DNA from 2 places in the Exiguobacterium sp. s102 genome. Region 2 is predicted to be linked to the other one. Evidence: predicted binding sites of a transcription regulator. Region 2 holds the regulator's gene; the other holds the start of a gene.

Region 1 (15,427 bases), on a different contig from region 2:
CTCCATTTTTCGAAAACGATGATTTAGAAAGTTGGCTGAAACATGCTGATCTCGCCATGTATCGCATCAAAAACCGTAAAAAAAACGATATTGCGCTGTACCATCAAGATTTTTAAACGAACAAACGTCCATTCACCCTAGCTTAGGATTGAATGGACGTTTGTTTTTTGCTGTTATGCTTCAGGTCGTGGTGTAATGTTTCCCTCTTCGATATCGAGTAATAAGTCAATCAACTCCGCACAAAATTCAGGATACTGACGCAATAGTGCGTCGTCACCGACTTCATCGACAAAATCAGCTAAAAGAACACGCACTTCAGGTACAAGTGCCCGTGCAACCTTCATATAGGCGATTGCGAATCGCCATTTGCCTGAAATGTAGAGAAGTTTGCCGACTAACAGATCGCCAACCGCAACGTCAATCTCTGTCAAATCGGTCTGATACGTTTGTTCCGACATGATGTCGAAGACGCCGTCTTCTTTTACAAGGAAAAGCGACGGAACAGGATCGGCCAGCCCTCTTAAGGCACGATACAGACTTTGAGACATATCTTCTTTGACTTGTTCTAAAAAACGACCATGCGGTGTTTTCCCTTGTTCATCGGTCTCATAAAAAATGGCCCAATCGACGAACAAGTCTCGGAATAACTCAGCATCTTTTAAATACCAACGTCCTTCCGTCGCGATTTCTTCGATGAATGCGACCCAATCGGTGCTTCGAGCAGTGGCTGCTTCTTGATATAAAGTTTTGAGCGCTGTGTTCATCTCTGCTTCGGATACAGTCGTCGGAAACGGGATAATCTTTCGCTCACTTTTCATCGTGTTGGTCCTTTCCGGTGTGGTTTCGCCGGACTTTTAAGCGCTTCCGGTTCCGTGACTTCACGCTTTGGAATCACTTCCCCGCCATAAATCTCCATCGGTTCAATTTCCACACCCATTTGTTTCGCTAATGTTTTCAGGTGTTTCAGATCATGATCCGTGACGAGCGCGAGGACCATACCCGACGCGTTCCCACGTCCTGTTCGACCTGAGCGGTGGACAAAATCATCAAGGGATTCCGGTAAATCATAATGCACGACATGCGTGACGGCATCAATGTCCAGACCGCGTGCAGCAAGCCCTGTCGTGACGAGTAACGGAAACTCTCCCCGTTTATATGAACGTAACGTCTCCATCCGTTCTCTTTTCCCTTTTTCGGCATCTAAAATCCGGTATTTCAGCGAAAACTTGCTTAATTCACCGTTTAACGGACCGAGGAAAGAACGGTTGTTTATGAACGTCAACACTTTGACCTGTTGCATATTAGACAAACGACGTAACATTTCCGGTTTCAGACGACGAGATGTTTCGATGTAACCGAACTTGACTTGCGTCGTCTCCGTCCGTTCAACTCGGATGACTTCTGGATCATTCGAAAGTGTCCGTCCCCATTCTGCTGTCCGTTCAGGCAATGTTGCTGAAACGAGTGCTAACTGGCGGTCACGAAGCGCACTGTTCGCGATGCGCGTCGCTGATGCACTCATTCCACTTTCGTAGATTTGATCAGCCTCATCTAAAACAATCAATTTTACTTTATGCATCTTCAACTTTTTTGAATCAATCAACTCAACTAAGCGTCCTGGTGTCCCAACAATGATTTGTGGTTTTTTCTTGAGACGCTCATATTGACGTTTTAATTCAACGCCACCGATGAACGCACCTGACTTAATCCCGCTTCCTTGGGCAAATAATTGGATGACTTGATGAATTTGCATGACCAGTTCTCGTGTCGGTGCCGTAATCGCGACTTGAACGTGTGGTTCATTCGGATCGATGCGCTCGAGGGCTGGAATGACATAAGCGAGCGTTTTCCCAGTTCCTGTCGGCGCTTCGACTAAGACATCTTTCCCCTCACGGATTAGAGGAATGGCTTGTTCTTGAACGGGCATCATTTGTTCAAAGCGTGCTCGTTCCCACGCTTCATTAATAAAAGGTTTAGTAAAATTCATAACGTATCTTCTCCTACTCTCTTGTCTATCATTCTGTTACATATTCGAAACGATCATCGGTTTCAGTTTTAATACCGCGTAACGTCTGCGTATATTCATTTCCAGAATCGATTAACCGAATATGAAAAACGATTTCTGTCTCATTTTGTTGATCTGCACTTAACACTTCGAAACCTTGCGCCATTCGATCTTGCAGCTCAACAGCAAGTGTTTCAAAACCAGCAAGTACAGGATAAGTTGCTCTGACATCGATTGGGCGTCGAACTAATCGTGCGAGGTACTTCTGGTCGTAACCGATAAAGTCCTCGAAATCAAAATCATCTTCAAACCGGAGCCAAAACCCGTCGTCTTCAAACTCGGTGATCATCCCGATCCGTTCTGTTCCTTCAGTTGATACTTTTAGGGAAACCCAGTCCCCTGTTCGATAGTCTGCTTGCTCTTTTAATGGCGAAAACTCCATTCACTCCACCTCCACGTTCTATATTCCCTTTTTCATTGTCAACGATACGTCCTAAAAATACAAGGTAGCGCCGCGTGACTTTTATCACACTAGCTTCTGTCTCTATCCATTCCACTACAAATTAATGATACAGCTACAGAAAAATCCTTTCACAGCAGTCTTTTTCTGTTTTTTGAACACGGGACACTGACTGATACAATTTACTGTGAAGTAAGTCATAGCAACACTTTTACATTTGTTAAAAGATTCACATATACGTAAAACCTCTATCCCGAATTGTTTGTTACACTATTCACATAAGAGATGTATTAAGAACCGCTGACCTTACTAATGAAGGAGTGTTGATGATGTTACTTGAAAAAACACAGGCATGGCAACGATTCGAAGGTGGAGAATGGATGGAAAAGATTGATGTCGCTGATTTCATCCGGCGCAATCGTTCAGAATACACAGGAGACGATCAGTTCCTCGCCGGTCCGACCGATGCAACCAACACGTTATGGCAACAAATCATGCAGTTAACAGAAGAAGAACGAATTCGTGGTGGTGTCTATGCCGTTGATGCTGCAACTCCATCTTCAATTCTTTCGCACGGTCCAGGTTACCTCAATCCTGAACTCGAAAAAATCGTTGGTCTACAGACCGATGAACCATTCAAACGTTCGATTCATCCGAACGGTGGTATCCGAATGGTCAATGATGCCTTAGAAGCGTATGGTTTTAAATCAGATGACACTGTTACACAGATTTTTAGCGAGTACCGTAAAACGCATAATCAAGGGGTTTTCGATGCGTATACGCCCGAAATGCGTACTGCCCGTAAAGCCGGTATCATCACTGGACTTCCTGATGCTTACGGTCGCGGACGGATCATCGGTGATTACCGTCGCGTCGCCCTTTATGGAACAGCTCACCTCATTGCTGCAAGAAAAGCGGATTTGAAAGCACACGGTGGATTTTTATCAGAAGCGATGATTCGTGATCGCGAGGAGATGAACGAACAACTCCGCTCCCTTCATGAACTGACAGAACTCGGTAAACGTTACACATGTGACTTATCACGACCAGCTGAAACGGCCCAAGAAGCATTCCAGTGGGTCTATCTTGCTTATCTCGCAGCAATCAAAGAACAAAACGGAGCAGCGATGTCGCTCGGTCGCGTTTCGACCTTCCTTGATATTTATATCGAACGTGACTTGCAAACGGGTCGATTGACAGAAGAGAGCGCGCAAGAACTTGTCGACCACTTTGTGATGAAACTTCGAATCGTCAAGTTTCTTCGGACACCCGATTACAACGAACTCTTTTCCGGTGACCCGACGTGGGTAACAGAATCAATCGGCGGCATGAGTGAAGACGGTCGCTCGAACGTCACAAAAAGTTCGTTCCGCTTCTTGCAGACACTCGTCAACCTCGGTCCGGCACCTGAACCGAACTTAACCGTTTTATGGTCACCAAAACTTCCACGTGGTTTCAAAGAATTTTGTGCGAAGATGTCCATCCTGTCTAGTTCGATCCAATATGAAAATGATGACTTGATGCTTCCGATTTATGGTGATGATTACGGGATTGCTTGTTGTGTCTCAGCAATGAAAATCGGTAAACAAATGCAATTCTTCGGCGCCCGGGCGAACTTAGCAAAAGCCTTACTCTACACGTTGAACGGTGGCGTCGACGAAAAACTCAAAATTCAAGTCGCCCCTCCTTCCGACTTGATTTTAGATGACGTGCTCGATTATGAAACCGTCATGGCCGCCTATGATAAACAATTGGATTGGTTAGCTGAGCTCTATGTCAATACACTGAATGTCATTCACTTCATGCATGATAAATATAGTTATGAGCGCATTGAAATGGCACTCCACGATCCTGAAATTTTACGGACGATGGCTTGTGGGATTGCCGGATTATCCGTTGTCGCCGATAGTCTGTCAGCGATTCGTTATGCTAAAGTCACACCAATCCGAGATACGGATGGCATTACAGTCGACTTTAAAATCGAAGGCGATTTCCCGAAATTCGGAAATAACGATGATCGTGTCGATCAAATGGCCGTCGATCTCGTCGAACTCTTTATGGAAAAAATCCGGAAACATCCAACGTATCGTGATGCTTTACCAACCCAATCTGTTCTGACGATCACGTCAAACGTCGTGTACGGTAAAAAAACCGGGAATACACCCGATGGTCGTCGCGCTGGCGAACCGTTCGCACCGGGAGCAAATCCAATGCACGGACGTGACACACGTGGTGCAGTCGCTGCGTTGACTTCTGTCGGCAAATTACCTTATGAGCATGCCTTAGATGGTATTTCCTACACGTTCTCAATCGTTCCGAAAGCACTCGGAAAAGATGAAACAACACGTATCAACAATACAGTCGGTCTACTTGACGGCTATATGGGCGGTACGACTACCCGTGGTCATCACTTAAACGTCAACGTGTTCGACCGCGCCACTTTACTCGATGCGATGGAGCATCCTGAACTTTATCCACAGTTGACGATTCGTGTATCGGGTTATGCCGTCAACTTCATTAAGTTGACACGCGAACAACAAATCGATGTCATCAACCGTACATTCCACGGTGCACTTTAACTTTTCTGAAAGGACTTGATCACTATGACTTACGGGACGGTTCACTCTGTCGAATCTTGTGGGACTGTCGATGGTCCCGGTATTCGTTTCATCGTCTTTACGCAAGGCTGCCCACTACGCTGCCAATATTGCCACAATGCGGACACCTGGGAATTCGGTTGTGGTCGAAAAGTAACACCGGAAGAAATCATCAAAGAAGCGAACAGCTATCGTTCCTTCTTTGACGCAACGGGTGGAGGGGTGACCTTCTCCGGTGGCGAACCGTTGGCTCAACCCGAGTTTTTAGAAGCCTCGCTGCGTGAAGCAAAACGAAACGGCTTGCATACCGTCATCGATACAGCAGGTTCGGTCGTCCCGAAAAACCTGGATCAAATCCTGGACTATACAGATCTCGTCTTACTCGATATCAAGCACATCGATGATGCGACGTGCCGAATTTTGACCGGGCGAAGTAACATCAATACACTAGCCTTCGCAAAATTGCTCGCAGAACGAAACATTCCCGTCTGGATTCGCCATGTCCTTGTCCCCGGCGTGACGATGACGGAAACGTTTTTACGGCAAACAGGTGAATTCATTCGAACACTCGGAAATGTCGAACGGGTTGAAGTCCTCCCCTATCACCAATTAGGTGTCTATAAATGGGAGGCACTCGGGCTCGAATATGCGCTAAAAGATGTCTTACCGCCTACCGCGGAGGAAACGTTTGCCGCGCAAGATTTACTCAACTCGTACTTGTCATGATTGATGTGACTTGATAGACTGAACACATAGTCTATGAAACGGAGGTACAATACCGAAATGAAGCAATCACTCGCTAACGTCTAATGATGAATGAACTCATCACTTTCGCAATCGCTTGCGGATGACTGACGCTACGAGTCTGCTCAATTTCGGTATTTCCCTATTTCAGGTGGATACCTTCTTTGAATTGCACTCCCGCACACCATCCGTACGCTCAGGATGGTGTGTTTTCATTTCATCTCAACCGAAATGAAACAAAGGGAGCTGAGCTTATGCCAACTGAAGTATTATCCATCCATGATTTACAAATCGATTTTGCCGGGCAGTGTCTTTTCCACGATGTAACGTTCTCCATCCGCGACGGCGAACACGTCGCCTTGGTCGGACCGAACGGCGTTGGAAAAACGACGCTCTTGCGCGCCATCCTAAAAGAAATCATCCCGACGACCGGGACAATCCATCGCACGTATGACCGGATCGGGCTCTTAGCCCAACAAATCGAACCCTCGACAAGTGTAGCAATTCAAATCGTCGAACAGGCGGATGTAACCCGTTACGACTTACGTGAACGTGCCTTAACCACTGAAGCCGTGGCCGACTACCAGGCTGCCGTTGACGCAGATGCCTTCACGCTCGAAGCCGATGCGAGACGTGTCCTGAAAGAAGTTCAACTCGAGCAATCTCTTTGGTTTCAGCCTTTGAACACACTGAGCGGCGGCGAACAGACCCGGATTCAACTTGCATGTCTACTGTTGAAGAAACCGGACTTCATCCTGCTTGATGAACCGACCAACCATTTAGATGAAGACACACTCGAGTGGCTCGTCGCGTGGACGCGTCAAACGAAGACGACGATTCTCTATGTTTCACATGAGCGTGCCTTTATCGATGCGACGGCTGACGCCGTCATTGAATTGACTGAAGCAGGAGCGGCACGTTACGAAGGAAACTATGAGATTTACCGTACGTTAAAGGAACAAGAACGGACTGCACAGTGGCATCAATATGAGAAGCAAGAACGAACACGAAAAGAACTCACCCGGATGATTGGTCAATATCAAAATTGGCATCAAAAAGCGACGGCTAGTGCAAGTGAACGAGATCCGTACGCGAAAAAAAAGGCTGCAAAACATGCGACAAAAGTCAAAGCAAAAGAAAATCAGCTCGAACGCCTACTGGAACACCGGGTCAAAAAACCGGAAACGCCGTCCCACGTCCATGTCAGATTCGAAGGAGAACATTTTTTAGCGAAACGTCTCGTTTCAGTCGATGATCTCTCATTCGACTATCCGCATCGCCGGCTCTTTCAGGATGTGTCGTTCTCCATCCAACGTGGCGATCGAATCGCGTTGATTGGTCGAAACGGTTCTGGGAAAACGACGTTATTACGTCTTTTACTTGGAGAATTGGCGCCATCTGCCGGTATCATCAAACGGCACCCGACTTTAAAAGTCGGTTACTTTTCTCAAGTTCTATCCACCTTACCGAATACCGGCACACTACTTGATGCCTTGCTTGAGACGAGCGAGATATCGGAAACAGATGCCCGGACACTACTCGCGTGCTTTTTATTTCGGCGGGAGACCGTCTATAAACCAATCGCTGAAGCGAGTATGGGCGAGAAATGCCGGATTGCCTTTTTACGCCTCTATTTTTCCGGCGCGCATTTACTCATCCTCGACGAACCGACGAATTACCTTGATCTTGCGACACGGGAACAAATCGAAGCGGCACTCGAAGTTTTTCCCGGTGAGTTGCTGTTTGTTTCCCATGACCGTTATTTTACCGATCGTTTATCAAACCGAACGATTTCCTTGACCGGTGACTTCACAGTCCATCCTGTCGGAACAAAGGCTTTACGGGAACAACGTGCTTCTGATTCGGATGGAATCCGGGCTGACTTACGGCGTTTGAATGAACTGACCGGTGAAATCGACTTTGATGTGTAATTGACGGAAGTCACATCACGAACTGATTTTTAGCACGATGATAGAAGCATGCTAACTTAAAAAGAAATACGGTACTTTTCCATGCGCCTCCCACATGCGTATCTAATTACCGCGAACGAAAAAAACGCTGATGATTCCCTGTAAAGAAGGGGAACATCGGCGTTTCGTTTACTTATCTTTTTTGATACTTTAATTTTGTATGTGCCTGTGCGTTTTTCTGAATCTTCTTCCACTTTTCTTTTTCGGCAGCTTGTAGCGCTACACTTTGCTTCCGTTCAGCATAGGCAATTTCCCGTTGCAGCTTCAGATAACTTTCCCAGCGTTCGTGCGGAAGACTTCCATCTTCCAATGCTTGGCGGACTCGACACCCGGGTTCATTGCCATGTTGGCAATCCCGGAAACGACAGTTTTCAGCGAGCGACTCGACATCAGAAAAAGTCGAAGTCAGACCGTCACTTCCGTCCCATAGTCCCAGTTCACGCATACCCGGTGTGTCGACGAGCAACAGACCGTTCGCTAATCGTTTGAGTTCACGGTGCGTCGTCGTATGCCGTCCGCGTTGATCGTCTTCTCGCACGCCACCTGTTTCCATCAACTGTTCCTCTGCTAACGCATTAACGAGTGTCGATTTCCCGACACCGGATGAACCGACGAGGACAATCGTCTCACGTGGTGCGAGAACATCTCGAAGACTTTCCAACCCGTCACCGGTCAACGAATCAATCGCAACATAAGGTGTCCCGAAGGCAATTCCTTCAATCTCAGCCAACTCGGACTCGACGGATTCCATCAGACTTCGTTTCGTCAAAACAATGATCGGCTTGACGCCAGCTTCCCAGGCGACCGTTAAATAACGTTCAAGCCGCCGGACATTAAAATCGTGACCGAATGCCATGACGAGCAAAGCTACGTCAACATTCGCACAAATGATTTGTTCTTCGACTTCCGTACCCGCTGCTTTTCTTGAGAATTGTGAGGTCCGCGGAAGAACTTGCTCAATCCGTCCTAATCCCGCTTCTCGCTCTGTCTGGATGATCCAATCCCCTACTGCGGGAAGATCTGCTTTCGTCAATGCCTCAAAGCGCATCTTTCCAGATAATTCACTAAGCGTCTCGCCAGCAGCCGTCATGACACGATACTGTTTTTGAAAGACTGCAGTGATCCGTCCTAAATTTTCATGTTCTCCTGCCTCATGTGCAGGTGGTTTACCCCATTCGTTCAAATGGTTTCCTCCTCTAATTTAAGGGAGGGAAACCCCTCCCTGTTCTCCAGTACGTGTTTGATTTACGTTGATTTGCACATTCATAAACCTCACTCCTCTCCAGTAACTTCCTTTGTATTTTATCATATGTAGCCACTTCAAAAACCGTTGGGCGATAAAGTCAGACCTTACTACTCCGCCTCAAGGCCGAGACGAATACGGTCCGAGGGGCGTCGTCGTTTTTTTCACCATCCCTTATCATAAAGGTATCAAGTAAAAGGAGGCTTCATCATGAAGCAATCAAAAGGCAAACAGGCTTTGATGATACTTGCTGGTATCGCTCTTCTCGCAGTCGTCATCGGGACACTCCCACATATGATTGGACTCGGGCTCGGTGGACTGCTTGCATTTTACGCCATCAGTAAGTTTATCCGTTCAACAAAAGTCATCGCAAAAATCGGTTTTGGTTTACTCGCAGCAGTCGGAATCGGCTTAGCCCTTTCAAACATTTGGGCGGTATTCGGTATCGCGGCAGCACTTGCCCTCTACATCGGTTACATGCGGATGAAGATGGAACGTGTGAACCCAAACGATTTATTTTCTCGCCGTCGTCGGTCAAACGCGTCTCATTTTGAGGCAGATTGGAAAGACCTCGATCAAAAACGCTTTTAATCGCTACTTATACTCAAGGAGGAATTCACAATGAAGAACGTATTCGACCAACTCAATGATTTTGCTAACCAAATGATGACGGAAGTCAAAAAGGCAGCCGAGCAAGGTGAAGTCCCGGCTAAAAAATTAGTCCGTCATATCCGGATTACCGAATCTGATTTAAAAGAAATCGACCGGCTACTCGAACGTCAACGGTCACTCCTAAGCGAACTCACACAAAAACAAGATGAAGCAAAAGAACTAGCTGATAAGCGGTTTGCCCAAGTCGAAATTGCTAAACAAGCTGAAGAGCAGGAACTTGCAGAACGCGCCGCTATCGAATCCAAACATTACGGTGAACAGTTCCGTTTCTTCGAAGAGTTGATTGTTGAAACGAAACGGGAATTGACGCAACTTGAACGGGAAGCACTCGAGTTGAAACTTAAACTCGAAGACTTGCAAAATAAACGCTATGAGTGGATGATGCGGGAAAACGTTTCTAATTTAAAATCAAAGATGAACCAGGTGCTAGAACGCGAACCAAATGCTACTATTAAACAAGAAGAACATCCGTTTACGGTAGCAGAACCGGATGTCGCAGAACAAACACCAGAAGACGACATCGATTCACGTATTGCGGAACTCGAACGTCGCTTCCAAAAATAAGTATTTTGACGAAGGAGGCCCTTGCCTCCCTTTGTCATGTCAGGGAGGAGATTGATCGTGCGACGATTAAGTACAAAACAATTAGTCGGCTACGTGTCGATCCTATTCGCGCTCGGATTATTTTATGATTTGATGACTGGAGCCGGAAACGTCTTATTTGGAATCTTATTCCCGTTCTTGTTGTATTATGTCGGGATTCATTTTCGGCGTCGCGGTCATGAAAAACTGGCCATCCTGTTTTATATCGTCGGTACGATTATCTTAGCTGGAGTCGTCTTGAGCTCGGCAGCTGTCGGATTCGTCATCGCCGGAATTTTGCTATATCTCGGAATTATCCTTGTCACCCGACACTCCGTCCGCGAATTTTTCTTTTCGAAGATTTCACCACGTCTTTATGAAGAAGAAGGCATTACGATCCAACCTGCTTACTCGTTTTCGACGCAGTCTGAAACACCTTACGTGTTAAAAGACTTGAGTGAACAGTTCATCGTCAAAGATTTAGAAATCGATTTAACGCATGCCTATGTCCCAGAAGGTGAAACACTCATCGTCATCAGTGGTGTCGTCGGAGATGTGCGTATTTTATTACCTTCAGGATATGACTATACGCTTGATACGTCGATTGGTTTTGGAAGCGTCAAAACAGATGTCCGCCGGATCCCGACATTTTTTAACCGTCGCATTCAGTTCCGGGCACCACAATATGAAGAAGCGACTCGAAAAGTCCGCATTCACGTCATGCTTGGCATCGGTAACGTGGAGGTGACCTCGATATGAAACGTGATCACTTCCCGCTCGGTGTCATCGCGCTCCAAGTATTGACCGGATTTCTGACAGCCGTCGTGACGACTGGTTTGTTTTTAAGTACACGCCAAGTCGATTGGCATGTACTTTTCGTCCGTCAACAAGATTTACCTGTCTTATTGCTTGTCGTCGGATTATCCCTGTTACTTCCGCTCGCAATCGGCAGCATCCACTACTTCTTTTTACGTCGTGACTTCAAACGTGTCACAACTGCCATCATCGAACTCGAGCAAGGAAAAGAAGTCACGATTGTCAACGGACCTTACTTCCACACACTGACCCGCCTCTCACGAATTGGGAAACGAATCGATGAACAGGTCGAGACGGTTCAAAAAATCAGTACACGTCCGCAACACGTCGAACAAGTTCGTGTCCAAGCCATCACGGAAGAACGCAAACGTCTCGCACGTGATCTCCATGACTCCGTCTCCCAACAACTTTATGCCATTTCGATGATGACGACGGCTGCCAAACAAACGATTTTGACGCAACCGGAAACGGCAGCGAAACAAATTGACTTAGTCGAGACGATGGCACAGACGGCACAATCGGAAATGCGTTCTTTATTGCTCCAACTACGTCCCGTTGAACTCGAAGGGATGACTTTACAACAAGGACTAACCCAACTGCTCGAAGAACTATCAAGGAAACAATCGACGCAACTGAGCTGGAAACTCGAACCGATTGAATTACCGCGCCCGATTGAAAATGAATTATTCCGCATCGTTCAAGAAGGCTTGACGAATGCTTTACGCCACGCGAAAGCATCGCACATGAATATCGAATTGCGTCAATTCAATGAGACAATCATCTTGAGTATGAATGACGACGGTGTCGGCTTTATCGTCGACGAGAAAAAACTCGCCTCGTACGGGATCAACTCGATGCGCGAACGTACGGCTGAAATCGGTGGGACGATTCGCCTCGTCAGTGTGCCCGGTCAAGGAACACAGATTGAAGTCAAACTTAGAAAAGAACGGATGGTGCAAGTATGATACGCGTATTATTAGTCGATGACCATGAAATGGTTCGCGCTGGAGTCTCTGCCTTTTTATCGACCCAACCTGATATTGAAGTGGTCGCAGAAGCTGCTGACGGACAAATCGGAGCGAAACTTGCTCTTGAACATCGCCCTGATGTGATTTTGATGGACTTAGTCATGGAGCCGGTCGATGGTGTCGAAGGAACACGTCTGATTCGCGCCGAGTGGCCGGAAGCTAAAATTTTAGTCGTCACAAGTTTCTTAGATGATGAGAAAGTTTATCCCGTCATTGAAGCCGGTGCGATGAGTTACGTCCTAAAAACGGCAAGCGCGTTTGATATTGCGGAAGCAATTCGCAAGACAGCGAGCGGACAATCTGTCATGGCAGCTCAAGTGACAGGTAAGATGATGGAACGCCTGCGCAAACCTGCCAGTCAACTCCACGACGATTTAACGGAGCGTGAACAAGAAGTCTTACAGTTGATGGCGCGCGGTATGGCTAATCAAGAGATTGCAGACGAACTGTTCATCTCCCTAAAAACAGTCAAAACGCATGTTTCCAACATTTTATCAAAGCTCGATGTCGTCGATCGGACGCAAGCCGTCGTCTATGCCTTTAAGCACCACATCGTGAAATAATCTTTTACTTAGTTTTTGCACTCGTCTACGCATCCATTCATTTAAAAAAAGGGTCAGCTTATCAAAGCTGGCCCTTCAGACTGTAAACAACGTGCGATTGGGAGATCAAGCGTCATGTTTCGTTGCTTTCCTCGGGCGAGGCGCAAGCCGTTGCTCCTTGGATCCTAGCGGACAACGAGCAGGGTCTTGCCTGCCTCTGAAAGTGCGTTAAAAACGCACTTTTTCCCGCAGGAGTCAACGAAAAGTGACACTTTTCAAGTAATACCGTGAGGGAAAGCCGAGCATGTAGACAATTTAGAGCGCAATCCGTCTCGAATCGCTTAGAACCCCGAAAAGCAATCGGTCGCGACCCTGCAGCTTTGCTGTAGCGGCGTGACCGGTTGCCGCTTTGAAGACGAGGCGAGACAGGAAAGCACGAACGGAGTGCTTCTCAATATAGCATTTTCACCCTTCAGCGTGTATAAAAAGTCCTAGTAAGCTATCAGCACTTTTCGATAGGGCTACCAGAGTTTCCAACCTGGAGCTCCAGGAGGCGCATTATCAATCATGTGCCAAATCGGTACTGTGTAAGCAAACGCAATCAAAGCAAACGTCACGAAAATCCAAAGTTTCCAGTTCTCAAAGAAGAGTGGTGTCTTCATCGCTGCTTCCTCTGTTTCCGCGACAGGAAATTCAGTACTTCCTTTCGGTGTCCGGAAGGCCAGTTGGAACATCGCAAACAAGAATAAGAGGATTGAAATAAAGAGGATCGTACCACCGATTGCCATCGCAACGTGATAGGGAATCCAATCTGCGACGAGCGAATCTTTGAAATATGCCGCAGGACCCGTCCGTCTCGGATTGCCAAGTAAGCCTGAAATATGCATCGCAGTCGACATAAAGAGCATACCAATCGTCCACGTCGCCGTCTGGATGAGACCAATTGTATTGATCCGTTTTGTTAAGGTCCGTCCTCGTAATAATGGAACAAGCCAATAGGCCGTTCCAAAGAACGTCAACGCGACTGCAGCCCCGACTGTGATATGGAAGTGACCTGTCACCCATAAAGTGTTATGCACGACGATATTCAATTGGTGGGAAGCATTGACGACACCACCGGCTCCAGCCGGGATGAAGAACAACATGCCGACGAACGGTGCAAGAAAGCGGACATCCCGGTACGGCATTTTCTTGATCCACCCAAATAGTCCGGTCGCACCTTGACGACGACCTGCTAGTTCGAATGTCGCAAACATCGAGAATGCTGTCATCAATGAAGGAATGATGACAAGGAACGTCAAGACGACTTGGATGTACTTCCAAAATGCTGATATACCGGGTTCGAGCAACTGATGGTGAAAACCAACAGGGAACGAGAACAATAAGAACAGTAAAAATGACATTCGTGCTAAAGCATCTGAAAAAATCTTACCCCCGACAATCTTTGGAATGACCGTGTACCATACGATATAGGCTGGCAATAACCAAAAATAGACGAGCGGATGACCAAAATACCAAAATAATGTTCGGGATAATTCGATCCCGACCTTATCCGTCCAACCGAGTGATAACGGCAAGAGTTGAAAGAGAATAGTCGCTGCGACACCTAGCGTGGCGATGACCCACAACAAAGCCGTCATGATGCTCATATAGGCTTGAAGTGGTGGATGGACATCCTTATGTTCTCGTTTGTAATCCGCGTACATCCGGAACATTGCGGCAGAAGAAACCCATGTTCCCACAACGAAAATCACGAGTCCGATATAAAAAACAGGGTGTGCCTTCAGCGGCGCATAAAACGTGTAGAGAACGGATGCTTCACCTGCTAACACCATCCATGTGACAAGGAGGACACCGACAATCATCAACCAGAATCCAACCCAGCCCAAGCGTCTCGGAAACTCTTCAAAACGCCCGAACGACTGTCCTAAAAATGAAAATAAAAGTCCGAATATGAATAATGTCGTAAAGACAATCGCAAGCATTAGTCCGTGAGCCGTCAGCAATTCATAATAACCGACTCCAGCAATTTCTGGAATGACTCCAGTACGGACGAGTGTCTGTAGTAGACCACATAGTCCACCGATCAGTAACGCCACAAGTGAAAAACTGACGTAGGCAAATCCGAGTTTTGCTTCTTTTAATCCAATCTCTCCTGCGGGGATTCCCCGCTCCATCTCAAACTCCATTAATTTTTTCGAAATCGCATTCATTTATTCCACCACCTTAATCTTAGTCGACATCATGTGATGCGCCGATCCACAATATTCGTTACAGACAATTAAATATTCGCCAGCTTCTTTGAATGTGTACTCGATTGAATTGATATGTCCGGGAACGACCATCATATTGACGTTCGTCTTGACGATTTCAAATCCATGGACGACATCTTTCGACGTCACCAGAAAATCGACGGTCGCGCCTTTTTTGATAATCATGTCTTGCGGTGTGAACTGGAAAGCTTGTGAGACCATGACGGCCTCATATTTATTGTCGTCAATTTTTTTTAGACCCGGTTTATCAAATGGCTTCGTCTGATCGACTTGCGTCGGGTCAATCAATGTTGCGTCCGACGGTGGTTGATTATCAGAAGCGAATGCTGATACGCCAATGATGATTAAAAAGACTGCCAACATGATACAACCGAATACTAACCATATTTTTTCTAAACGATGAATATGCACCCTGATTCCCCCTTATCTTGAAGTGAATAATAAAAAGATTGATCCCCACATTCCGATGATGACTCCGGCAACGATAAATACAGC
Region 2 (15,427 bases):
CGATCACGAAGAAACGAAATCAGAGCACCGTCACGTTGAAGAAGACGAGCAAGACGATGATCAAGGTCAGGACGAAGATGATGATTCAGATGATGACTCGGACGACGACCATGAAGATGAAGATTAATCCTTAAACAAAAAAACACCTGCTCTAAAGACGACCGACGTCCATGTGACGAGGGGCGATCTTTAAGACAGGTGTTTTTTACTTTTCGTTGACCATTTCTTGAATCAATTCACGGTTCCGTTTTTTGAAAACTTCATTGTGGGATGAGACCATCGCGACTTTGGCAGCATCCGGTTCAATGAACTGCTTCGCCCGGTTGACGGCGTTTGCCGCGTCCTGGAATGTCCCCGAAATCAAGTTCACCTTGCCGTCATGCGTCAAAATATCTCCTGCTGCATACAATCCCGGTACACTTGATTCGCTCGACGCGTTACCGGCGATGTAAAAGTCGTCGACTTGTTTGATGTCGAGTTCCGAGTTCGCGAGCAACTCTGCTTCCCGTTCGTAGCCATGGTTGATGATGACTTCATCGACGTCAACGATGTTTGTCACGTCCGTCGCACAATCAATCAATTCGACGGACGCAATCCGGTGGTGATCGTCGCTTGCGATCAACTTATGAATCGTCGTGTTGAGGAGACAGACGGCTGAGCTTCGGACGAGTTGGTCGACTTGTGCCTCGTGACCTGTGAAACAGTCTTTCCGGTATGTGACGTAAACTTTTTTCGCAATCGGTTCGAGCTCGTTCGCCCAGTCGATCGCTGAGTTACCGCCACCTGAAATCAGGACCGTCTTATCTTTAAACCGCTCAATCGATTTGACGGTATAGTTCAAGTTCGACACTTCGTACCGTTCGGCCCCTTCAATCTTCAGTTTTTGGGGATTGAGTATCCCGCCGCCGACAGCGACGATGACTGTCTTCGAATAATGAATTTCTCCCGACTCCGCTTCGAGGACGAAGTTTCCGAATACGTCTTTTGCGATCGAAATGATTTTTTCATTCAGGTGCACGGACGGATTAAACGTTAAGCCTTGTTCGACGAGTTGCTCGATCAGCTTCGCTCCGGTAATGGGTGGCTGTCCCCCGACATCCCAAATCATCTTCTCCGGATAAACATGAATCTTGCCACCAAGCTCTGCCTGGTATTCAATGATTTTCGTCTTCATCCCGCGTAATCCGCTATAGAAAGTCGAGTATAACCCGGCCGGGCCTCCACCAATTACCGTTACATCAAACAATTCCTGCTGTTCCATCTCACTCACTCCTCGCTCTCGACTACGACTGATTATCATTCTCATTTCCAATGATAACGTGAACATCTCTTGAAGACAAGAAAAAATGTTGACAGCGTTTTTATGAGACTGGTATGGTTAGGGAGACGATAGTGATAATCATTATCAATGAAAACAACTTTAAACGAGAAGGAGCCTCTGCGTATGGTACGTCTAGCAACAGAAGAAATCAGTATCGGATACGGAGATCGTACCATCGTCAAAGACTTGACGGTTCAGATTCCGGATCGGCAAATCACGACAATCATCGGTGCGAATGGTTGCGGTAAATCGACCTTATTGAAAGCGATGACCCGAATCATCCCCCATCAGTCTGGTCGTGCCCTGCTTGACGGTCTCGATATTGCGAAGGAAAGTACAAAGCTGCTTGCCCGGAAAATGGCGATCCTGCCTCAGACACCGGAAAGTGCAAGCGGTCTAACGGTCGCAGAGCTCGTCTCATACGGTCGTTTTCCTTATCAAAAAGGATTTGGTCGCTTAACGAAACATGATTACGAGATCATTGACTGGGCGTTAGAGGCAACGGATACGACGGCATTCAAACACCGTCCGGTCGACGCCTTGTCCGGTGGTCAACGGCAACGCGTCTGGATTGCGATGGCGCTGGCGCAGGAAACGGATATCATCTTCCTCGATGAGCCGACGACTTACCTTGATCTCGCCCACCAGCTCGAAGTCCTCGAGCTGCTCGAGCATCTCAACCGGACGGAAGGCCGGACGATCGTCATGGTGTTACATGATTTAAATCAGGCCGCCCGTTTCGCCGACTACATCATCGCGATGAAAGAAGGCGAAGTCGTCAAAGCCGGAACGTGCGAGGAAGTCATTTCGCATGACGTCTTAAAAGAAGTATTTCATATCGATGCCGAAATCGGTCGTGATCCACGGACGAATAAGCCGATGTGTGTCACCTACAACTTAATCAAGGGAGATTAACCACATGAAGAAACTAGTACTCTTACCGATTTTATTACTCTTAGCACTCGTCATCGCCGCCTGCGGCAATACAGATAAAACAGAAGATACGTCTTCCGATACGAAAAAAGAAACGATCACCTATAAATCGGAAGAAGGTGACGTCGAAGTCCCGGCTGATCCGAAACGCGTCGTCGTCCTTGCCGGTTTCGCCGGAAACGTCATGGCACTCGACGTCCCACTCGTCGGTGTCGATTCGTGGTCAAAATCGAATCCGAAGTTTGATTTGAAAGACGTCCAGGAAGTATCAGAAGAAAACGTCGAAAAAGTCATCGAACTCGAACCCGATCTCATCATCGGCTACAATACAACGAAAAACATCGATAAATTTAAAGAAATCGCTCCAACCGTCACGTACACGTACGGCAAAGTCGACTATTTGACACAACATATCGAAATCGGTAAATTGCTCAATAAAGAACAAGAAGCACGCGATTGGGTCAAAGACTTCCAAACACGCGCAGCGGACGCCGGAACAGAGATTAAAGCCAAAATCGGTGACGATGCGACGGTCTCTGTCATCGAAAGCTTCGATAAACAGCTTTACGTCTTCGGCGACAACTGGGGACGCGGTACAGAAATCCTCTACCAGGAAATGAAATTAAAGATGCCGGAAAAAGTTACGGAAATGGCCTTAAAAGACGGCTATTACGCGCTATCACCGGAAGTCTTACCTGAATATGCAGGGGATTACCTCATCTTCAGTAAGACGGCAGAAGCAGATAACTCGTTTACAGAAACAGACACATACAAAAATATTCCTGCTGTTAAAAACAACCACGTCTTCGAAGTCGATTCGAAAGAATTTTACTTCAATGATCCATTGACGCTCGAACGTCAGCTCGAGTTCTTCAAGAAAAGTTTCCTTGGTGCGTAACAAAAATAAGGAGGGAACCGATTTTTCGGTCCCTCCTTTTTGACTATCTAATGAAAGTGAGACGATAACTATGTCATCCGGTCGATTCCCGTTCGGACTGAAAATCACGTTCGGTTTACTCCTGTTCGTCGTCATGTTCTGGATCTCGATGACGTTCGGTGCCGCCGACACGACGATACGTGAGGTCTGGAACGCTTTGACGTTCGGTCCCTTGAACGGTAAAGCAAAAATCATTCAGGAAATCCGATTACCGCGCGAAGTCGCTGCGATGCTGGTCGGGGCTGCACTCGGTGTCTCCGGTGCGATCATGCAGGCGATGACACGTAATCCCCTTGCCGATCCCGGACTGCTTGGGCTGACGGCAGGCGCGAACGCGGCCCTTGCTCTTGCGCTCGTCTTCATTCCCGGTATCAATTACTATGGCATCATGCTCGCGTGTTTCCTTGGAGCAGCAGCCGGTGCCCTACTTGTCTTCGGGATCGGTGCCTCAAAACGTGGCGGGTTTTCACCACTTCGAATCGTCCTCGCCGGGGCCGCGATTTCTGCTTTTTTATACGCAATCGCAGAAGGGATCGGCATTTACTTCAAAATCGCTCAAGACGTCTCGCAATGGACATCCGGCGGGCTGATTGGAACGACCTGGGGGCAACTGCAAATCATCACCCCCGTCATTTTAATCGGCATCGCGATTGCGATGATCTTCTCACGTCAATTAACGATTTTAAGCTTATCAGAAGAAGTCGCACTCGGGCTCGGGCAAAACATCACCCGGATTAAAGGTGTACTCTACGTCGTCGTCATCCTGCTCGCCGGGGCCGCCGTTGCTTTAGTCGGTAACATGGCATTCATCGGCTTGATGATTCCGCACATCGTCCGCGCAATCGTCGGCACCGATTACCGCTTCATCCTCCCGATGACCGCCGTCTTCGGTGCGACGTTCATGTTACTCGCGGACACGATTGGCCGGACACTGTATGCTCCATACGAAACACCGGTCGTTGCGATCGTCTCGATGCTCGGGCTGCCGTTCTTCTTACTCATCGTCCGCAAAGGAGGTCGTGCGTTCTCATGATTGAAACATCGCTCCGCCGCCGTCAGCGGTTGATCTTTATCGTCTTTAGTCTGTTATTGCTCGGAACGATCATCATCAGTATCGGGCTTGGGCCCGCCTCCCTCTCGTACGACCGGCTTCTGCCGACACTGTTCGGTCAAGGCTCGTTCAAAGAAGAATTTGTTTTGTTCTCACTCCGCCTGCCGCGGATTTTAATCACGGTACTCGCCGGCATGGCACTCGCCTTATCCGGTGCGATTCTTCAGGGCATCACCCGCAACGAACTCGCAGATCCCGGCATCATCGGTATCAATACAGGTGCTGGTGTCGCCATCGCCGCCTTCTTCCTTTACTTCCCGGTCGATGTCGGTGCGTTCATCTATGGGTTACCGGTTGCTGCCTTCATCGGGGCATTGATCACAGCGATTGCCATTTATGCCTTATCGTATGACCGTGTCCGTGGCCTGCAACCGATCCGTCTGATTTTGACCGGAGTCGGATTCTCGATGGCGTTATCCGGCATCATGGTCGTCCTGATTTCATCCGCGCGCCGCGAGAAGGTCGACTTCATCGCCAAATGGCTCGCCGGGAACATCTGGGGAACGGACTGGACATTCGTCTACGCGTTATTGCCTTGGCTGCTTATTCTCGTACCGTTTACGTTTTATAAAGCAAACAAACTCAATCTGCTGGCGCTGAATGAACCGGTTGCGATCGGCGTCGGCGTCGCGATTGAAAAGGAGCGCATCCAACTGTTACTCGCCGCTGTCGCACTCGCTGCATCCGCCGTTTCTGTAACAGGCGGGATCGCCTTCATCGGTTTGATGGCGCCCCATATCGCGCGCGCCCTCGTCGGTCCAAGGCATCAACTGTTCTTACCGATCGCCGTTTTGATTGGCGGATGGTTACTCGTCCTCGCCGATACGATTGGTCGGAACATCGCTGACCCGCAAGGCATCCCGGCAGGAATCGTTGTTGCGATCATCGGTGCTCCTTACTTCATTTATTTGCTGTCAAAAAAATAACCTCTACATGATGCGGTCACAACTAAAAACGCAAGAAGTAGGCGAATCCGGAATCCGCCGCCTTCTTGCGTTTTTTTGTTGCTCTAAGATGACCAGTCAATATTTGATTCGTTTTTCTTCCCGTTCCGCCCGGATCAATTCCTGTTCTGATAAGTGTGTCGGATCGAGTCGTTTAATCCGTTTATCGACAATTCGGTCCAATGACAGCACCGTTAGGAAAAAGACAAGGAACGGTCCGATGTATTCGGGACGCGCTACGTAGGGCGTGATGATTTGCCCCAGGACGACGACCAGTACTTCGATGATACTGATCAATATATACGGTAGTCCGAGATGATCCCAGGCCTCAAGCCCGTCAAACCGCTTCTTGAAATAGCGGTACTTCAGGAATCGGACGATCCATTGATAGGACAACAAAGGGACTAACAAAAAATACTGAAACGATGATTCTGTCAGATGCCAATCGTCTGCTAAAAAGAGAAATACAAACAATACCAGTCCAAACAAGACCGTTTGAATGTAACGTGCCTGTTTTGAAAATCGGATATAATCCATTTTCCGCTCGCGTTGCATGCTCTCCATCGTCTGCCTCCTCGTTACATCCCGATTCCTTCGCCCGTCGGATGACGGTGTTCGATTCCTTTTCGGTCCGGTGTCTCAAGCAAATCCATTTTATCGAGCTTCGTTACCGTCCGGTCCGTCCACTTTTGAAATTGCAGCATCCCTGAAATCCACAACATTAGCGGAAACAGATAGCCCCACTGTCCAAGGTGCGGGGCGACAACTGCGGCACCCGCAATAAAGACCGCTTCGAGTAAAGTGATCCCACCGAACAGCAGACCAAGTGGTCGCGCCTGTACCTTCGACCGAACTAACAGAACGGATTGGATCACTCGCTGCATGCCATTATAGGCGAGTAACGGCGTAAGAATCAAAAATCCAACTGCTGAATCCGTCAGGTGCCCGCTTCCGGAGAAGAACAGCACCGCAAAAAATACGCCCGCAATTACATACGTCCGGATTTGCCGGCTGATTTTTGTCCATTTTTGATACGTGCTTAAAGTGTTTCTCATCCGTTCACTCCTCTTGTGTGTTTCGCTTACTTACGGTAACGTTCAATCTCACGCATCGTGACGAATGCCGGATCCAGTTGTTTCGCTTGTTTGTTCAATCGGGACACAATCAAATAGGCGACGATGATCGACACAAGAAAGACCGTAAAAGAAATACCGGCGTATTGTGGAAAAATAGTCCCCACATAAAGTGGAAGGATCGGGATGAACGAACCGATCATCGACACACGTGCCACTTTCAAGACCGTCTTTCTATAGACGTCCTTCGCGAGGCGTTGCTTTAAAACCTGTAGGCGAATGACTTCTCTCACTGCAGCACCTAACGCCAGTAAAGAGAGTGCGAACGTTGTAAATAAACCCGTTTGTCGCAAGCTCGGGATGAACCAAAACAGGACTCCAATCAAAAGTAAGGGAATTAACACCCCCATCTGGACTTTCTTAATCGGCGCTGCCAACAGCTGGAGCCGTGTATGTTTTTCAATCAATGTACTCACCCTGTCACTCCTCCACTTCTTTAACATTCGCATGAATTTCTTTATCACTGACGAAGTCGGGATCGCCTGACCGGGCAATCTTTTTAAACAACCAGTCCGTAACGTAATAGACCGGTGCGAGGATGATCAGCATCCAAAGGGCAATTTTCCAGATCGACATCTCTTTCGTCTCAAGTATCACGGTGTACAGCGAACCGTACAAGACGAATTGAATCCCGAGCCACAGCAACGATTGGTTCATCACTTGGTCGCTTGAGAGATAGCGCGCCAGGATTTTTCGTTTTTCGAGTCGAAACGGGAGATCAAACACGAGAAAGACAAGCGGTAACAGACTCAAGTACATGGTCGTGCTGAAGATTTCCGTAAACGTTCCTGCTGTCGCCATCAAGGCAGCGATGACCCAACTTTTATTCTGCAATTGATTTTTTTCGATATAAGCAACCGTCAACGCCTGTAATCGTTCCTCGCGGAGCGTTTGTTCCATCCTGAAATGCCCTCCCTCGTTTCAACTGTCTATACTGTCATATACTTACAGTTTACCAGTTATGTTTCAAAAAAAAAGAAACTTCCTTAAAAAAGGAGTTTCTAGGCTGAAACTTGAATGATGAGATAGATGACGCTATACGCAACAATTGCTAACGGAATCAGTGCCACACCAATCAACCAACCGTTCTTATCACGGATTCCGAGATACAGAACAAGACAGCCGACGATGAAGGCAATTAACGTCGTAAATGGATTCATAATGCTTCCCCCTCTTGATTACCTATTAAGAAATTTCCCATTCCCTCAAAAGGATAAACACAGAAAACGACTTCAATCGGTTCATCAACATCATCCAGGCTGTAAGCTTCTGTTTTGCCGCCACCACTATAACAAAAAACACCACTCGGCAAATGCCAAGTGATGTACATATGGAGACTATCGGGCTCGAACCGACGACCTTTTGGCTGCCAGCCAAACGCTCTCCCAGCTGAGCTAAGCCCCCTCATATTCTTGTAATCAGTATAAACCATATCGATTCACTTTTTCAATATAAAAAGAGCGCTTCCAAACAAAAACCTCTCCGTCGCCGAAACGACCGAGAGGAGACTGTTACTTATTCAACTCACGCATCAAATCCGCTTGCCGTTCAAGCTCCGCCTGTTGCTCAAGAATCAGTACTTTTTTGTACGTCCGGGCTGAAATCATGATGCTGATTTCATAGAGGACGAACAACGGTACCGAAATCATCAGATGTGACGTCACATCCGGTGGTGAGATTAAAGCCGCGATGACAAACAGCGCAAAGTACGCATATTTCCGATTTTTCCGCATGAACAATGGCGTCACGAGTCCAAGACGAGTCAAGAACATCGTCACGACCGGCAGTTGGAACAAGATACCGAACGGAATCGTCAGCCGTATTAAGAAACTGAAATAGTTTTCGACCCCGATGACTTGCTCGATGCCGAGCTCTTGCCCAAGTTCCGTCGATACTTTGAGTAGAAACGGAAGTAACCAAAAATAAGAGAACGCGATTCCGGACAAAAATAAGAAAAACGTGACCGGAATATACGTCAAGGTCGCTTTCTGTTCCTGTTCGAATAAACCGGGTCGGATGAACGCCCATAGCTGGTACATCCAAAATGGTGAAGCCAGGACGACCGCGATGATGAACGCTAAATTCAAGTACAACATCAGGGGATCGGCCACATTAAAGGCATTCAATCCGATGCCGAGCTCTTTCAGGTCCGACTGCAGAAAACGCACGAGCGGTCGGACGAGCGGAAAGGCCGCGGCGAACAAGACGACGACGATGATGAGTGACCAGACGATCCGCTTGCGCAACTCGTCTAGATGCGATGTCACACTCTGTTCTTGATCAATCGCCATAATTTAATCACTTCTCTTTCGATTCATCCTTGTTGTCTTTATCATCGTCCATGATGCCGTGTGTCGCACTCTTGAACTCTTTTAACGTCTGACCGGCAGCACGACCGAGCTCCGGTAATTTTTTCGGTCCGAAGATGATCAACGCGACGGCACCGATCAAGGCGATGCTCCCCGGTCCGATGAACGCGATGGTTGATGGAATAAGGTTTTCCATTATGATTTCACTCCTTCAGCTGATTGCGAATAATGCTTCATGAAATAAACTAGTGACTGCAACTCGATCGACAAATCGATGTGATGGACCCGAACATGGGCCGGTACGTTCAACCGCGCCGGTGTAAAGTTCAGGATTCCGGTCACACCATACTCAACTAACTCATCCGCTACTGACTGTGCGAACTGGGATGGGACCGTCAAGATGGCGACATCAACCTTGTTCGCTTCGATTTGCTCTTTCATGTCAGAGACATGATAGATAGGAACGTCTTGCGTCGTTGTTCCGACCTTGTTTTCGTCCGCATCAAACGCAACGACTATCCGAGTACTATTATTCTTTAAAAAGTTATAATTTGCAAACGCCGTTCCGAGATGTCCGACCCCGACAAGTGCCACATTCGTGACTTCATCCTGATTCAGTGTCTTTCGGAAAAACGTCAATAGATGTTGTACGTTGTAACCGTATCCTTTTTTCCCTAACGCCCCAAAGTAGGAAAAATCGCGGCGGATCGTCGCTGAATCGACTTTGACCGCTTCACTGAGCTCTGCTGAAGAGACGCGCAGCTTGCCTGAGTTATAAAGACTCTGAATGAAACGATAATATAACGGCAGTCGTTTCGCCGTCGCTTGTGGTATTTTTGTGTCTGGCCCATTCATACTGCAGTTCCCCCTTCGGCCACGTTCTGACGTGGCACCCAAATCAATGCAAAGAATTCTATTCTCTTTGATTGTAAACCACTTCACATAGACTAACAAATAATATATTCCACGGGACTCCTGCGTTTTTTTCATGATAGACTAAAGGGTGGAAGGATGGATGTTTTTATGATTCTCTTACAAGTGAACCAACTATCAAAATCATTCGGTGTTGAGCCGATTTTAGACAATATTAAACTCGAAGTGCAGGAGCGGGACCGGATTGCGCTCGTCGGACGAAATGGTGCCGGAAAATCGACACTTTTAAAAATCATCGCCGGAGAGCTCAGTCATGACTCTGGTGAGATCATGAAGAGTAAGGAAGTGAAAATCGGTTACCTCGCCCAGGACAGTGGTCTTGAGTCGAATGAAACGATTTGGAATGAAATGTTGACCGTGTTCGAACACCTGCAAGAGCAGGAACGTTCGCTCCGTCGGATGGAGATTGAGATGGGGATGGACCATATCTTGAATGATGCTGTTGCTTACGACCGTCTGTTGAAAACATACGATCAGGCACAACATGACTTCTCGGACGCCGGCGGCTATCAGTTCGAAGCCAACATCCGCTCCGTCCTGCACGGGATGCGTTTTTATCCGGACGATTATTCACGCCGGATCCAGACGCTATCCGGTGGACAACGGACGCGACTCGCACTGGCGAAGATGTTGCTTCAGGCACCTGAGCTGTTGATTCTTGATGAGCCGACGAACCACCTCGACATCGATACACTCTCTTGGCTCGAAAGTTACCTGGCTGGTTACCGTGGAGCGGTCTTGATCGTCTCCCACGATCGTTACTTCCTCGACCAGGTCGTCAACGTCGTCTATGAATTGTCACGGAACGTCTGCCGGAAGTTTACCGGCAACTACACGAAGTACTTGGAACAAAAGGCAGCACTGTATGAACAAGAGATGAAGCAGTTCGAACAGCAACAGGAAGACATCGCGAAGATGCAAGACTTCATCCAGCGTAACATCGCACGGGCGACGACGACGAAACGCGCACAAAGCGTCCGCAAACGTCTTGAAAAAGTCGACCGGATTGATCGTCCGGATGGGGATGAACGCAGCACCGTCCTGTCGTTCCCGATTGAAAAACAAAGTGGGAACGATGTGTTACAAGTCACGCAACTCGCGGTCGGCTATGAAGAAGCCGTCTCAAAAGGCATCACGTTCCGATTACAACGCGGCGAATCCCTCGCCCTCGTTGGTCCGAACGGAATCGGAAAATCAACGTTACTGAAAGTTCTTGTCAACCGGATTAAACCGTTATTCGGTGAACATCGTTTCGGGACCGGCGTTTCTGTCGGCTACTACGATCAGGAGCAGGCCGAGCTCAACGACCGCAACCGGGTCATCGATGAAATTTGGAACGAGTGGCCGTTGATGCGGGAACAACAAGTCCGGTCCGTCCTCGGTCAATTCCTGTTCAGTGGTGATGATGTCTTTAAACTTGTCCACGAATTATCCGGCGGCGAGCGCGGACGCCTCGCCCTCGCGAAGTTAAAATTACGCAAAACGAACGTCCTCATTCTCGATGAGCCGACCAATCACCTCGATCTTGATTCGAAGATGGTGCTTGAGAACGCACTTGTCGACTATGAAGGCACGCTCCTGTTCGTCTCCCACGACCGTTACTTCATCGACCGGGTTGCGACACGCGTCATCGAGATGAATCCGGACGGTGTGACGGATTATCTCGGCGACTACTCTTACTATATGGAGAAGAAGGCCGAGAAAGAAGAAATCGCCCGCCTCGAAGCAGAGGAAGAAAAAGCAATCAAAGTCGCTGCTTCGAAAAGCATCGACAAAGATGCGCAAAAAGAAGAACGAAAAAAGAAACAACAGCTCGAACAACTCGAACAAGACATTGAACGGTTGGAAACACGATCAACTGAAATCGAACAACTGCTTTGCGAACCGGAAGTCTTCAACGATATTCCGAAGGCGACGGCGCTGTCGGCAGAACGGGATCAGATTGATACGGACCTCCTCGAACTGATGGAACGATGGGAGAGTTTCCACTAATGCGCTCGAAAAGTTATGTCATCAACCTCGTTCAAGGATTATTGTCCGGGGTGCTCTATTTCGTTCCGATGTATGCCGACTACGTGTCGGCCTTCATCCGGCCGGATGCCTTTAATGCCGTCGTCCTGTTGTTCATCCTCATCTCGTGCATGATCGGCCTCGTGATTAAGACGTGGAGTGGTCTCTTCATCAGCCTCTTATCCGGATTAATCTGTACGTTGCTGACGACCCAGATGTTCGTTGAACTGAATGACCCGTTAATCATCAGCTATTACGGAGCCGTTTCACCGCTCGTCGCCTTTTTGATCAGCTGTCTCGGCATTTGGGCACTGGCGATTCTCTTTTTTTTACTCGATGGTTTCCAGTACGAAAAACGTCACCATGCAGAGTAACTTCTTCAGTTGTCCGACATAAAAACGCACTTTTTCCCGTAGGAGTCAACGAAACGTGACGCTTTTTAGACTGTAGACGGTTTAGAGCGCAATCCGTCTCGAATCGCTTTTAAAGCGAAAAGCAATCGGTCGCGACCCTGCAGCTCTGCTGTAGCGGCGCGGAAGATTGCCGCTTTGAAGACGAGGCGAGACAGGGAAGCGTGAACTGACAGCATCCTCATGTAAAATTTTCGTGATTTATAAGAGTTTGGCTATACGCTGAAGGCACGTCCCGCGTTCGGGACGTGCCTTTTTGCTTCTAAAAAATACTAGTCCTACTCGTCGATCCGCCTTCAGCTCGTCGGTCGGGCAATCGTAAAGATGTCTCCGACTTTCGCATAGTCGTTACCTGCGAGACGGGCGATCGCTTTTAAACCATCCGGATCAATCCGGAACGACTCGACGAGTTCATCCGCGACGTGATACCGGACGATCTCCCCAATCAAGAGGTTGGCCCCTTCGAGTTCGAGATGATTCGTCAGCTTCAATTCAAAGCGGATCTTCGCTTCTGCGACAGCCGGAACATCGATCAAATCACTATCGACTAACGTCAAATTCGTCCGTTCGAGTTCACTTTCACCATATGCGAGTGGTGCCGCGGTTTCATTGACTGCCTCGACGATTTCTTCACTGACGATATGGATGACGTATTCCTGATTCAGCAAGATGTTTTTTGCGGTATCCTTTTGCCCTTGCTCCGTCTGCTGGACGGCGATGACCAGTTGCGGCGGGTTGCTTGAAGCGACCGTGAAAAAGGAAAATGGCGCCGCATTGACGACTCCATCTGCACCTTTGGTCGTCACGAACGCGATGGGTCGAGGAATGATGCTGCCGATCAACAATTTATAGTTTTCTTTTGGACTTAAGTCTGCTGCATCAAATTTCATAAAAACCGTCCTTTTCGATCACCCGATAAGTGCTGCGAGTGAATAGTCTCCAGCTCCGATCATCGCAACGCCTAAGGCGATGACGATCAGTGCCATGTTGTATTCGTACCCGTTTTGCGTCACCCAGTAACCATTCGTCCCATGCACTTTGACGATTGCGACGATCATCGAACCGATGATCAGGAGGGCTGCAATCCACAGGAATAATCCACCGGCGAATAATAATCCTCCGACCAGTTCAGCAATCCCTGCCATCAGTGCAAGTGTTTTCCCTGGCTTCATCCCGATGGACTCAAACCAACCGCCTGTCCCTGCGATACCATGTCCACCGAACCATCCAAATAATTTTTGTGTTCCGTGTGCCGCAAATGTTAAGCCGATAATCAACCGAATCAGAAATAATCCTAAATCCATCATGTATAAAACTCCTTTTACTTAATGTTTTTTAATTACTATTAGTAACTTAATATCGATACTAAACTATCACTTACTAAAAGTAAATAGATTTGTTTTCGTTATTTTTATTACTATAAGTAAAATAATTCGTATTTTAGCGTCAAAGTGGGTATACTACATATATAAGAAAGGATGAGCGCTGATGGAGAATACACTAATTCCGACGGCCCTTTGTCCGAAAGTCGAACATGCCTTTGAAATATTGGGCAAGAAGTGGACGGGTTTGATTTTACGTCATCTCTTGACGAAGACCTGTCGTTTCAATGAAATTCAAGATGCGATTCCCGAGCTCTCTGGTCGTATGTTAACGGAACGCATGAAGGAACTTGAGGCGGAAGGTATCGTAGCCCGGACCGTCATTCCGGAACGTCCGATAAAAATTCAATACAGTTTGACAGACAAAGGTCGTCAGCTTGAGCCTGTAATTCGTTCGATCGAAGAATGGGCTGAGTTACAAGATTGACTGAAAAGAAGACATCCATGCTGGGCATGTGGTGTCTTTTTTTATTCTTTTTTGCATTGAGAATCCTTTTCATTTAGAATGAAGTCGTGTCCTACCATGAAAGGATGTGTCACGTCATGAAAATCATGATCGGTTTCGTCAGCATGTCTGGCAACACGGAAGACATCATGCACTTACTTAAATCAGAACTCGAGCAAAACGGCTGCCAGGTGCAGACGGAAGAACTCGATCAACTATATCCAAGCGACTTAGCGCAGTATGATGCCGTCCTGCTTGGTTCTTACACGTGGGGCGACGGTGATCTCCCCTATGAAGCAGAAGACTTCGTCGATGAGCTCGCTGCCAGTTCAATCGCGATTCCGGCTGCTGCCTTTGGTTCCGGTGACCGCGATTATCCGAAATATTGTGCGGCCGTCGATCTGCTTGAACAAGCTCTGACGTCAGCTGGTGCACAAGTCGTCTTACCTGGTCTAAAGATTGAATTTGACCCGGATACGGCCGACAAACAACAGGCTTGCCGGTCATTTGCACAAGAATTTTTCAAGCACGTCGAACAGCTTGTCATGAACTAACGCTTTAACAAAGAACGCATTCAAGAAGCAATCGCTATACAGACAAGAGGACTCTTCCGATGTCGGAAGAGTCCCGTGATGTAATGCTTAACCAAGATTCTTTTTCGCTTTCCAGCGTTTTTGAAGATACCACGGCACGATTGTCAAAATTAAAAAGACAATGATTGCACCAATGATGATTCGTGGGTCTTTCGAGACGATACTGCTCCCTAAAAAGTTATAGGCGAACGTTCCGGGAATGATTCCGATCAGCGTAGCTAAGAAGAACGGCAATAAACGAACTTTCGAGAGTCCAGCTGCGTAACTGATCAAGTCAAAATTAAAAATCGGCAACAACCGAAAAATTAAGACATAGATGAACCCATTCTTCTCGAGCTGTTGCTGGATTTGATCGACTTTTCCGGCACCGTTCTTAATAAATCCCTTACCCAGTTTTTTTGCGACTAAGAAGGCGACGACTGCTCCTAGTGTAGCACCGATGACGGTATAGACCGTCCCCATCAAGGCGCCGAAGGCGAGTCCGCCTGTGATTGACAGGACAGACGCCGGAAAGAAAATCAACGGACGTACGGTATAGAGGACGATATAAAGAATCGGTGCCCACATCCCGAACGATAAAATCCATTCCTTGATGTCTGTCGGACTAACATTTAAATACGATCGACTGAACCAAATCAGACCGATGATGACGAGTAACACGAATGCAAGACGTACTCCTTTTTGTTGGCGTGACATAATTTCCTCCATTTCATTGAGCATATATGAACGCGGTATATATAGAATTCCCAACAATCGATTTTCTTATACCTGATGCAATTTATTGAATATGCGTTTCAGCCGCTCACGATTTTGGGAACTACTAAAAGATAACATGGAAAATAGAAAGGTGATAACTATGACACAATCAATAAAAGCACTCGTCTTTGATGTCTATGGTACATTATTTGACGTTCATGCTGTTAAAGTCAAAGCAGAAGAACTCTATCCGGAGCATGGCGCAGACAT

The links. Region 2 encodes Rex, which represses fermentation and respiration genes when NADH is low (regulators of the CRP and FNR family bind a similar motif). Its sites were predicted from a motif close to TTGTGAAATATTTCACAA; they were not measured.
Region 1: a site for Rex is predicted at 2,683-2,700, ahead of pflB (formate C-acetyltransferase). Genes of this name have one in related genera too.

The regions. Positions count from the first base shown of each region.
Region 1 covers NZ_JACSML010000004.1:52,282-67,708, forward strand. The annotation lists gene KNQ02_RS11325 (GGDEF domain-containing protein) at 1-116, shown strand, start outside; gene KNQ02_RS11330 (hypothetical protein) at 174-818, opposite strand; gene KNQ02_RS11335 (DEAD/DEAH box helicase) at 815-1,987, opposite strand; gene KNQ02_RS11340 (hypothetical protein) at 2,016-2,447, opposite strand; gene pflB (formate C-acetyltransferase) at 2,795-5,044, shown strand; gene pflA (pyruvate formate-lyase-activating protein) at 5,069-5,788, shown strand; gene abc-f (ribosomal protection-like ABC-F family protein) at 6,061-7,737, shown strand; gene rsgA (ribosome small subunit-dependent GTPase A) at 7,910-8,959, opposite strand; gene KNQ02_RS11365 (lmo0954 family membrane protein) at 9,230-9,610, shown strand; gene KNQ02_RS11370 (hypothetical protein) at 9,641-10,255, shown strand; gene liaF (cell wall-active antibiotics response protein LiaF) at 10,313-11,032, shown strand; gene KNQ02_RS11380 (sensor histidine kinase) at 11,029-12,054, shown strand; gene KNQ02_RS11385 (response regulator) at 12,051-12,680, shown strand; gene KNQ02_RS11390 (b(o/a)3-type cytochrome-c oxidase subunit 1) at 13,181-14,872, opposite strand; gene KNQ02_RS11395 (cytochrome c oxidase subunit II) at 14,873-15,343, opposite strand; gene KNQ02_RS11400 (cytochrome C oxidase subunit II) at 15,356-15,427, opposite strand, start outside.
Region 2 covers NZ_JACSML010000007.1:109,844-125,270, forward strand. The annotation lists gene KNQ02_RS14135 (hypothetical protein) at 1-127, shown strand, start outside; gene KNQ02_RS14140 (NAD(P)/FAD-dependent oxidoreductase) at 206-1,261, opposite strand; gene KNQ02_RS14145 (ABC transporter ATP-binding protein) at 1,445-2,236, shown strand; gene KNQ02_RS14150 (iron-hydroxamate ABC transporter substrate-binding protein) at 2,241-3,152, shown strand; gene KNQ02_RS14155 (FecCD family ABC transporter permease) at 3,223-4,224, shown strand; gene KNQ02_RS14160 (FecCD family ABC transporter permease) at 4,221-5,228, shown strand; gene KNQ02_RS14165 (hypothetical protein) at 5,325-5,810, opposite strand; gene KNQ02_RS14170 (hypothetical protein) at 5,825-6,301, opposite strand; gene KNQ02_RS14175 (hypothetical protein) at 6,328-6,795, opposite strand; gene KNQ02_RS14180 (hypothetical protein) at 6,800-7,279, opposite strand; gene KNQ02_RS14185 (hypothetical protein) at 7,381-7,539, opposite strand; tRNA gene KNQ02_RS14190 (tRNA-Ala) at 7,711-7,783, opposite strand; gene tatC (twin-arginine translocase subunit TatC) at 7,891-8,670, opposite strand; gene KNQ02_RS14200 (twin-arginine translocase TatA/TatE family subunit) at 8,678-8,884, opposite strand; gene KNQ02_RS14205 (redox-sensing transcriptional repressor Rex) at 8,884-9,543, opposite strand; gene KNQ02_RS14210 (ABC-F family ATP-binding cassette domain-containing protein) at 9,712-11,613, shown strand; gene KNQ02_RS14215 (hypothetical protein) at 11,613-12,005, shown strand; gene KNQ02_RS14220 (hypothetical protein) at 12,071-12,220, opposite strand; gene KNQ02_RS14225 (flavin reductase family protein) at 12,338-12,931, opposite strand; gene KNQ02_RS14230 (DoxX family protein) at 12,950-13,348, opposite strand; gene KNQ02_RS14235 (winged helix-turn-helix transcriptional regulator) at 13,530-13,850, shown strand; gene KNQ02_RS14240 (flavodoxin) at 13,967-14,422, shown strand; gene KNQ02_RS14245 (TVP38/TMEM64 family protein) at 14,510-15,157, opposite strand; gene KNQ02_RS14250 (haloacid dehalogenase type II) at 15,318-15,427, shown strand, end outside.